3 regions of the Vibrio algarum genome follow, and region 2 is predicted to be linked to each of the others. Evidence: predicted binding sites of a transcription regulator. Region 2 holds the regulator's gene; each other region holds the start of a gene.
The links. Region 2 encodes PurR, which represses purine synthesis genes. Its sites were predicted from a motif close to TNANGNAAACGTTTNCNTNA; they were not measured.
Positions count from the first base shown of each region.

Region 1: a site for PurR is predicted at 1,328-1,347, ahead of PGX00_RS13365 (uracil-xanthine permease family protein). Genes of this name have one in related genera too.
Region 3: a site for PurR is predicted at 970-989, ahead of folD (bifunctional methylenetetrahydrofolate dehydrogenase/methenyltetrahydrofolate cyclohydrolase FolD). Genes of this name have one in related genera too.

Region 1 covers NZ_JAQLOI010000001.1:2,871,306-2,873,579, reverse strand. Annotated here, with positions in the region: gene PGX00_RS13365 (uracil-xanthine permease family protein) at 34-1,278, opposite strand; gene PGX00_RS13360 (DUF2066 domain-containing protein) at 1,530-2,274, shown strand, end outside.
Region 2 covers NZ_JAQLOI010000001.1:1,675,696-1,677,969, reverse strand. Annotated here, with positions in the region: gene torD (molecular chaperone TorD) at 1-52, shown strand, start outside; gene purR (HTH-type transcriptional repressor PurR) at 304-1,323, shown strand; cyclic di-GMP riboswitch class I at 1,464-1,567, shown strand; gene PGX00_RS08015 (TfoX/Sxy family DNA transformation protein) at 1,684-2,274, shown strand.
Region 3 covers NZ_JAQLOI010000001.1:2,783,808-2,786,081, forward strand. Annotated here, with positions in the region: gene PGX00_RS12905 (bile acid:sodium symporter family protein) at 1-638, opposite strand, end outside; tRNA gene PGX00_RS12910 (tRNA-Arg) at 792-868, opposite strand; gene folD (bifunctional methylenetetrahydrofolate dehydrogenase/methenyltetrahydrofolate cyclohydrolase FolD) at 1,055-1,912, shown strand; partial or broken gene PGX00_RS12920 (lytic murein transglycosylase) at 2,022-2,274, opposite strand, start outside.

The DNA.
Region 1 (2,274 bases), 1.2 Mb from region 2:
TTAGCAAAGTGTCATCACAGTTTATTTGAAAAACTAGGCTTCATCTTCTATTTGAGCATTATCCACTACGTGGTTTTCACCAAGATCATGTGGTAGGACTAAGTTAAGAATGATTGCCACGATACCACAAAGGCTTACACCTTGAAGGCTGAATTCACCGATACCGAAAGCCATGCCACCAATACCGAACACTAATGTCACTGCAACAATCGCTAGGTTGCGTGACTTATGTAAATCGACGTTATTCTTAATAAGAGTATTCAAACCTACGGTAGCGATAGAACCGAACAGAAGGATCATGATACCACCCATAACAGGCATAGGAATCGTTTGTAGAATTGCACCTAGTTTACCAACTAAAGCAAGAACGATAGCGGTAACAGCAGCCCAAGTCATGATCACAGGGTTATAAGCCTTGGTGAGCATAACGGCACCTGTAACTTCACTATAAGTTGTGTTTGGTGGAGCACCAACCATAGATGCTGCCATCGTCGCAATGCCATCGCCCATTATTGTGCGATGAAGGCCTGGTTTTTTAAGGTAGTCTTTACCTGTAACATTTGAGATTGCCAGCATGTCGCCCACGTGTTCAACGGCAGGTGCAATCGCAACTGGAATCATGAATAAGATGGCATTAATGTTGAATTCAGGTGCAACAAAGTTAGGTAATGAAATCCAAGCAGCTTCTGTTACAGGGCTAAAATCGACAACACCAAACATCAAACTTACAGCATACCCAACAAAGATACCACCAAAAATAGGCAGCAACTTCATAAAGCCTTTTGCAAATACGCTAATGCCAATAACGGACAATAACGATAAGCTAGAGATCCATAACGCTGCGTCAGCATCCACTAATTGAGTACCATCGCCTGTTCTGCCCAATGCCATATTAACGGCAACTGGAGCCAAGCCTAAGCCAATGACCATTATTACTGGACCCACAACGACCGGTGGAAGCAGCTTATGGATGATCTCGACACCTTTAGCTTTAATGACCGCACCCAAAATAATATACATAACACCAGCAGCCATAAGACCGCTCATTGTGCCCGCAATACCCCATGTTTGAACCCCGTACATAATTGGAGCAATAAACGCAAAAGAAGAGGCTAAAAAAATGGGAACTGAGCGTTTAGTGACAAGTTGAAAAATAAGGGTGCCGACGCCAGCACCAAACAGTGCAACGTTGGGGTCTAACCCGGTTAATAGAGGTACAAGAACAAGTGCTCCAAATGCAACAAATAGCATTTGTGCGCCCATAAGTACGTTAGTCATGATTCCATCCGAAATAGTTAGTTAAACAAAATTCGCAGGATTCTATCATTTATGCAATCGTTTGCCTCGCGGTTTAGATCAAAAAAATGGCTATAAATTGCTGAGATTTTCCAATATACCCCTGTAATAAATAGCCGTTGAAATTGAGCCAAACAAGGTTCTCGTGAGTTAACTTGGTAGTGTTCGTCTTTCTCGTTATACTAGAGCGGCTTAACTTCATTTATTCACTACTCATTTAATTTAGGGTCAGCATGCGCTATTTAGTTGTTTTGTTCATAGGAATACTCTCTTTACCTCTTCATGCATCAGTAAAGGTTGATGTGTTCAGTTCAGAAGTAGTTTTAGATGAGAGTAAAGCTGATGCTGAAAAACTCGCAAAAGCAGAAGGTTTGAAGCAAGTCATTGTTCGGGCATCTGGTGATAAGAACGCCATAAATAGCCCCGTGATTAAAAAAGTGCTTAATAGAAGCGGTAATTATCTTTCTCAGATCTCTTATGGAGAGCAATTAGGTCAGAAAAGTATAAAAATGGTTTTTAACCCACCTCAAATTCAGTCTTTGTTAGGACAAGCGGAGCTTCCGTATTGGTCTGACATTAGATCAAACTTAGTTGTTTGGGTGATTCAAGAAGGGCAATATGGCCGCGAAATATTGTGGGATTACACAGATAGCAGCGCTCTAAATCAAATTAAAATATTTTCAGATTTACGTGGTTTGCCGATCACGATTCCTGTTGGTGATATCGAAGATGTTACGAGTATATCTGGTCCTGATTTATGGGGCGGCTTTACGTCACCGATAAGCAAAGCAAGTGTGCGTTATTCTTCAGATGCAGTACTTGTTATTAGGGTGCAAAAGGCAGCGAATGGCAGCTATGTACGTTGGACGTTGTATGATGAAAAACCTGAATTCATAGTGGACTCTAAACGTGAACCAGTTGTAGGTGAAGCAACGGGCGATACTCTTAAAGCTCTAGAAGTAGTTATAGATGAAGTAA
Region 2 (2,274 bases):
AGTACTCGTGAACTTCTGTAATCTCGATCGCAGCTACTTAGCTGGAGAGTGAACAACAGTGTAAAAATATGGATACTAAGCCCTAAATCTGAGTAGTAAGTCTTAATACTGTATTTCTATCATTGTTTAGAAAGTTATTTAGCTATAAAATTGATAACATACTTTCGAGTAAAACTTATTAATAGCCGCTATGCTTAATAGCGGCTTTTGTGTTTATTACGCATTAAGCTGACCAAGACTCCTAACTGTTTATTTTCAGTAAGCGCGTTATCGCTTCAGCCTTCGAAAAATAGGACAACCTAAATGGCAACGATTAAAGATGTCGCTCGCATCGCTGGCGTATCCACTACTACAGTGTCTCACGTTATTAATAAAACTCGCTTTGTCGCTGAAGCTACACAGCAAAAGGTTAATGACGCGGTTAAAGAGTTGAACTATGCACCCAGCGCCGTTGCTCGCAGCTTAAAGTGTAATTCTACAAAAACCATCGGCATGTTGGTAACTCAATCGACTAACCCATTTCTCGCTGAAGTTATCAATGGTGTCGAAAGTTACTGTTACCGACAAGGTTATACGTTAATTCTTTGTAATACCGGCGGTATTTACGAGAAACAACGTGACTATATCCGCATGCTTGCGGAAAAACGGGTCGATGGTATTTTTGTAATGTGTTCTGACCTAACCAGCGAATTGCAAGAGATGCTTGACTCTCACGTTGATATCCCAAAAGTATTTATGGATTGGGGGCAAGGTGAATCATTGTCAGAGCAGTCAAAAGACAAAATCATCGACAACTCTGAAGAAGGCGGATATTTAGCCACCAAATACCTGATTGAAAATGGTCATACCGATATCGCCTGTTTGAGTGGCCATCTAGACAAAACATTATGTCTAGAAAGACTCGAAGGGTATAAGCGCGCGTTAGCTGAGAGCAACATTCCCTTCAGCGAAGAAAATATATTCGAAGGGAACTTTGAATGTGATACCGCTGTAGAAACGGCGGACAAAATCATTGCTATGGAGAAAAAACCAACCGCCATATTCTGTTTTAATGACACTATGGCTTTGGGAATGATGAGTAGACTTCAGCAAAACGGTATTCGCATACCAGAGGATATTTCTATTATTGGCTACGATAACATCGATTTAGCAGAATATTTCTCTCCTCCGTTGACCACGATTCATCAGCCTAAACGACGTGTCGGTAAGACAGCATTCGAAATATTATTAAGCAGAATTAAAGATAAAGAACATGAAAGGCGCATTTTCGAGATGCATCCGGAATTGATGATTCGAGAAAGCGTCAAAAATATTAGACAGTAACTACGCGCTATAGCGCTCTTAGCATACGTGTGAATAATTAGTGTCTAATAATGCATAATCACGTCAAATAAATGAGATCACCATCACACTGGGCGCTTATTTTGGTGATCTTTGTCCAAACTTTACATATATTAAACATGTCACGATCAGGGCAAACCATCTGAAAAGATGGGACGCAAAGCTTCCGGCCTCAAGTTATTTTCTCTTTTCAAATAGAAAATAAAAAGGTAGCGGGGTTACCGAAGACCGATTAGCAAATTTGTCATGAGTTCTCACTATTCTCTGACATATCATCTCTGATTTTTGTTAATTTCTCGGTTCTGAATTGGTTGATGCAATTTTAACCTGAGATTTGAAAAAATGGATAAACCAGTACTTAAAAACTCATTAAAACTGTTTGAAAAATTTGGCAAGGTAAAATCTCGCTCGATGTTTGGCGGATTCGGTATTTTTGTCGATGACGCAATGTTTGCTCTAGTCGTTAACAACGCACTGCATATACGCAGTTGTAAACCTCTTGAAGAACAGTTTAAAAACGAAATCTATCAACCCTACGTATACAAAAAACGTGGGTTTCCTGTTGTTACTAAATACTTTTCTCTTCCAGACTCTTTGTGGGACAACAGTGAAGATATACTAAACATCGCGCAAGTTGCTCTAAAGTCGGCTCGTGAAGAGAAAGAGTCAAGCTCTGAAGATAAACCAACTCGACTAAAAGATCTGCCTAACCTTCGTTTAGGGACCGAACGAATGTTGAAAAAAGTAGGTATCGAATCAGTTAGTCAGCTTAGAAATATGGGCTCGGTACAAGCTTTTAAAGCTATCCAGGCCTCCCAAGACGGGCCTGTAAATATCGAATTACTATGGGCACTTGAAGGAGCGCTAAATGGTACGCATTGGTCAGTAATATCACAGACTCGTAGAAATGAACTTATCGAATCTTTAGATTAA
Region 3 (2,274 bases), 1.1 Mb from region 2:
ACTATTAACAAAATCACATATTTATCGACTTTGTTGACCACGGATTTATGCCTGTCAACCGTTGCAACAAGGTATGGTCTCAGAATTTGGCCAACGACCATCGGAATCAAAAGAAGCTTAGCAATCGAAATAATCGAATCCATCAGATTTAGTTGAACCCCTTCAAACCCCATAAACAGTTGAATGAGCAGCGGGGTAACAAAAACACCAATGACACTCGAAAGAGACGCATTAAAAATAGCACCTGACACGTTACCTTTCCCGACACTGGTCATCGTTACTGAAGATGAAATGGTACTTGGTAGAACAAGCAGGTAACAAAAACCAAAGGCCAGTGCTGCTGGCATGTAAGCTAGGAATGTTTCGCCAAAGATGACCCACAAGATAGGATAAACAACGAACGTCGCCATCTGGATAAAAACGTGCAGACGCCAGTTAGTAATACCCGCTTTAATCGCTTGTGGTGATAACCCTAGACCATGTAAGAAAAACACGATAGCAACACCAATGCCAGTTAGTTGATCCAAATGGATTACACCGCCCGAACGTCCAAATTCGGAAGTAACTGTTGCCATTGCAATTGCCACAATCATCCCAACAAGAAACCACTCTTTCTTTATTTTCACTAAAACATTCATGCTGTGATATTTGACCTCAACTTGCAATTACTGACGTGGTATATATTAGGGCACAAACATGCTGTCGGCGTTTATACTAGCACGGCTATAGCCAAAAACGACAAAACCAAAAAAGCCGTAGCGGTATTAACCTGCTACGGCTTTTTCAAAATATGGCGCTCCGTGCAGGATTCGAACCTGCGGCCACCCGCTTAGAAGGCGGGTGCTCTATCCAGCTGAGCTAACGGAGCGTTGAGGTTGTGAATTATACGAAAGAACTTGCTCAGGTCAATGCCTTTATCCAACATTATGTTTCAAGTGAGCAAAAAAACTCAATACGTTGAAATATCAACTAGGCAATCGTTTGCGCAATAGACCTCGATGCAAATTTTTGCGACAATGCGCACGCTCTATTATTAATCAGATCAAGGGATCTTATGACTGCTCAAAATATCGATGGAAAGTTAATATCTCAGACCGTTCGCTCAGAAGTTGGGGCTCGTGTTAAAGCTCGTACCGAAGCAGGATTACGCGCACCAGGCTTAGCCGTGGTATTGGTAGGCGAAGACCCTGCATCTCAAGTATATGTCGGTAGCAAGCGTCGAGCTTGTGATGAGGTCGGTTTTGTCTCTAAGTCATTTGATTTGCCTGCAACAGCAAAAGAACAAGAATTATTAGATTTGGTTGAACAACTCAACAATGATGACGAAATAGACGGTATTTTGGTTCAATTGCCTCTCCCGGCAGGTATTGATAGTACGAAAGTACTTGAGCAAATTCTTCCAGAAAAAGATGTTGATGGGTTCCACCCATATAATGTAGGTCGACTAGCACAGCGTATCCCTAAGCTTCGTTCTTGCACACCGAAAGGAATCATTACCCTTTTGGACCGGTATAATATTGAGATGAGAGGCAAGCACGCCGTAATAGTGGGCGCGTCTAATATTGTTGGCCGCCCTATGACGCTAGAATTGTTACTCGCCGGGTGTACAACCACAACCTGCCACCGTTTTACCAAAGATTTAGAATCGTTTGTTCGACAAGCTGATGTTGTTGTTGTTGCGGTAGGTAAGGCTAACTTTATCCCCGGCAATTGGATTAAAGAGGGAGCTATCGTCGTTGATGTAGGCATCAACCGATTGGAAAATGGTAAACTGGCTGGTGATGTGGAATATGACGTTGCTAAGACAAGAGCGAGTTTCATTACGCCGGTTCCTGGTGGCGTAGGCCCTATGACTGTTGCTAGCTTAATCGAAAATACAATGATTGCTTGCGAACAATACAAAAAGGACTAATAAGAATAGAACCTATTTGTTTATAAAAAGTATCTTTAAAACATCGTTATTTCTAAATATAGAAATAACGATGTTTTTTATAGCTAGAGTACGACATCCCCAAACAGACTTATCTGATTTGATCCGCTAAATGGCTCACAGCCAAACCGAAGTAGTATGATCGGTTCCACTTCATCAATACTTGATAATTTTCGTATACCAAATAAGCTCGACCGCCTTCATCATCAGGGGCGATTAACCAAGCATCAATATCTTCACTGGTTTTAGGCAGTGCTGCACCATTAAGCCTTCGAACCCCAAGACCATTCCACTGTTGCAGTGTCTTTGCCTTTTCTTGTTGTCGACCTTGTAAACTAGAAGGC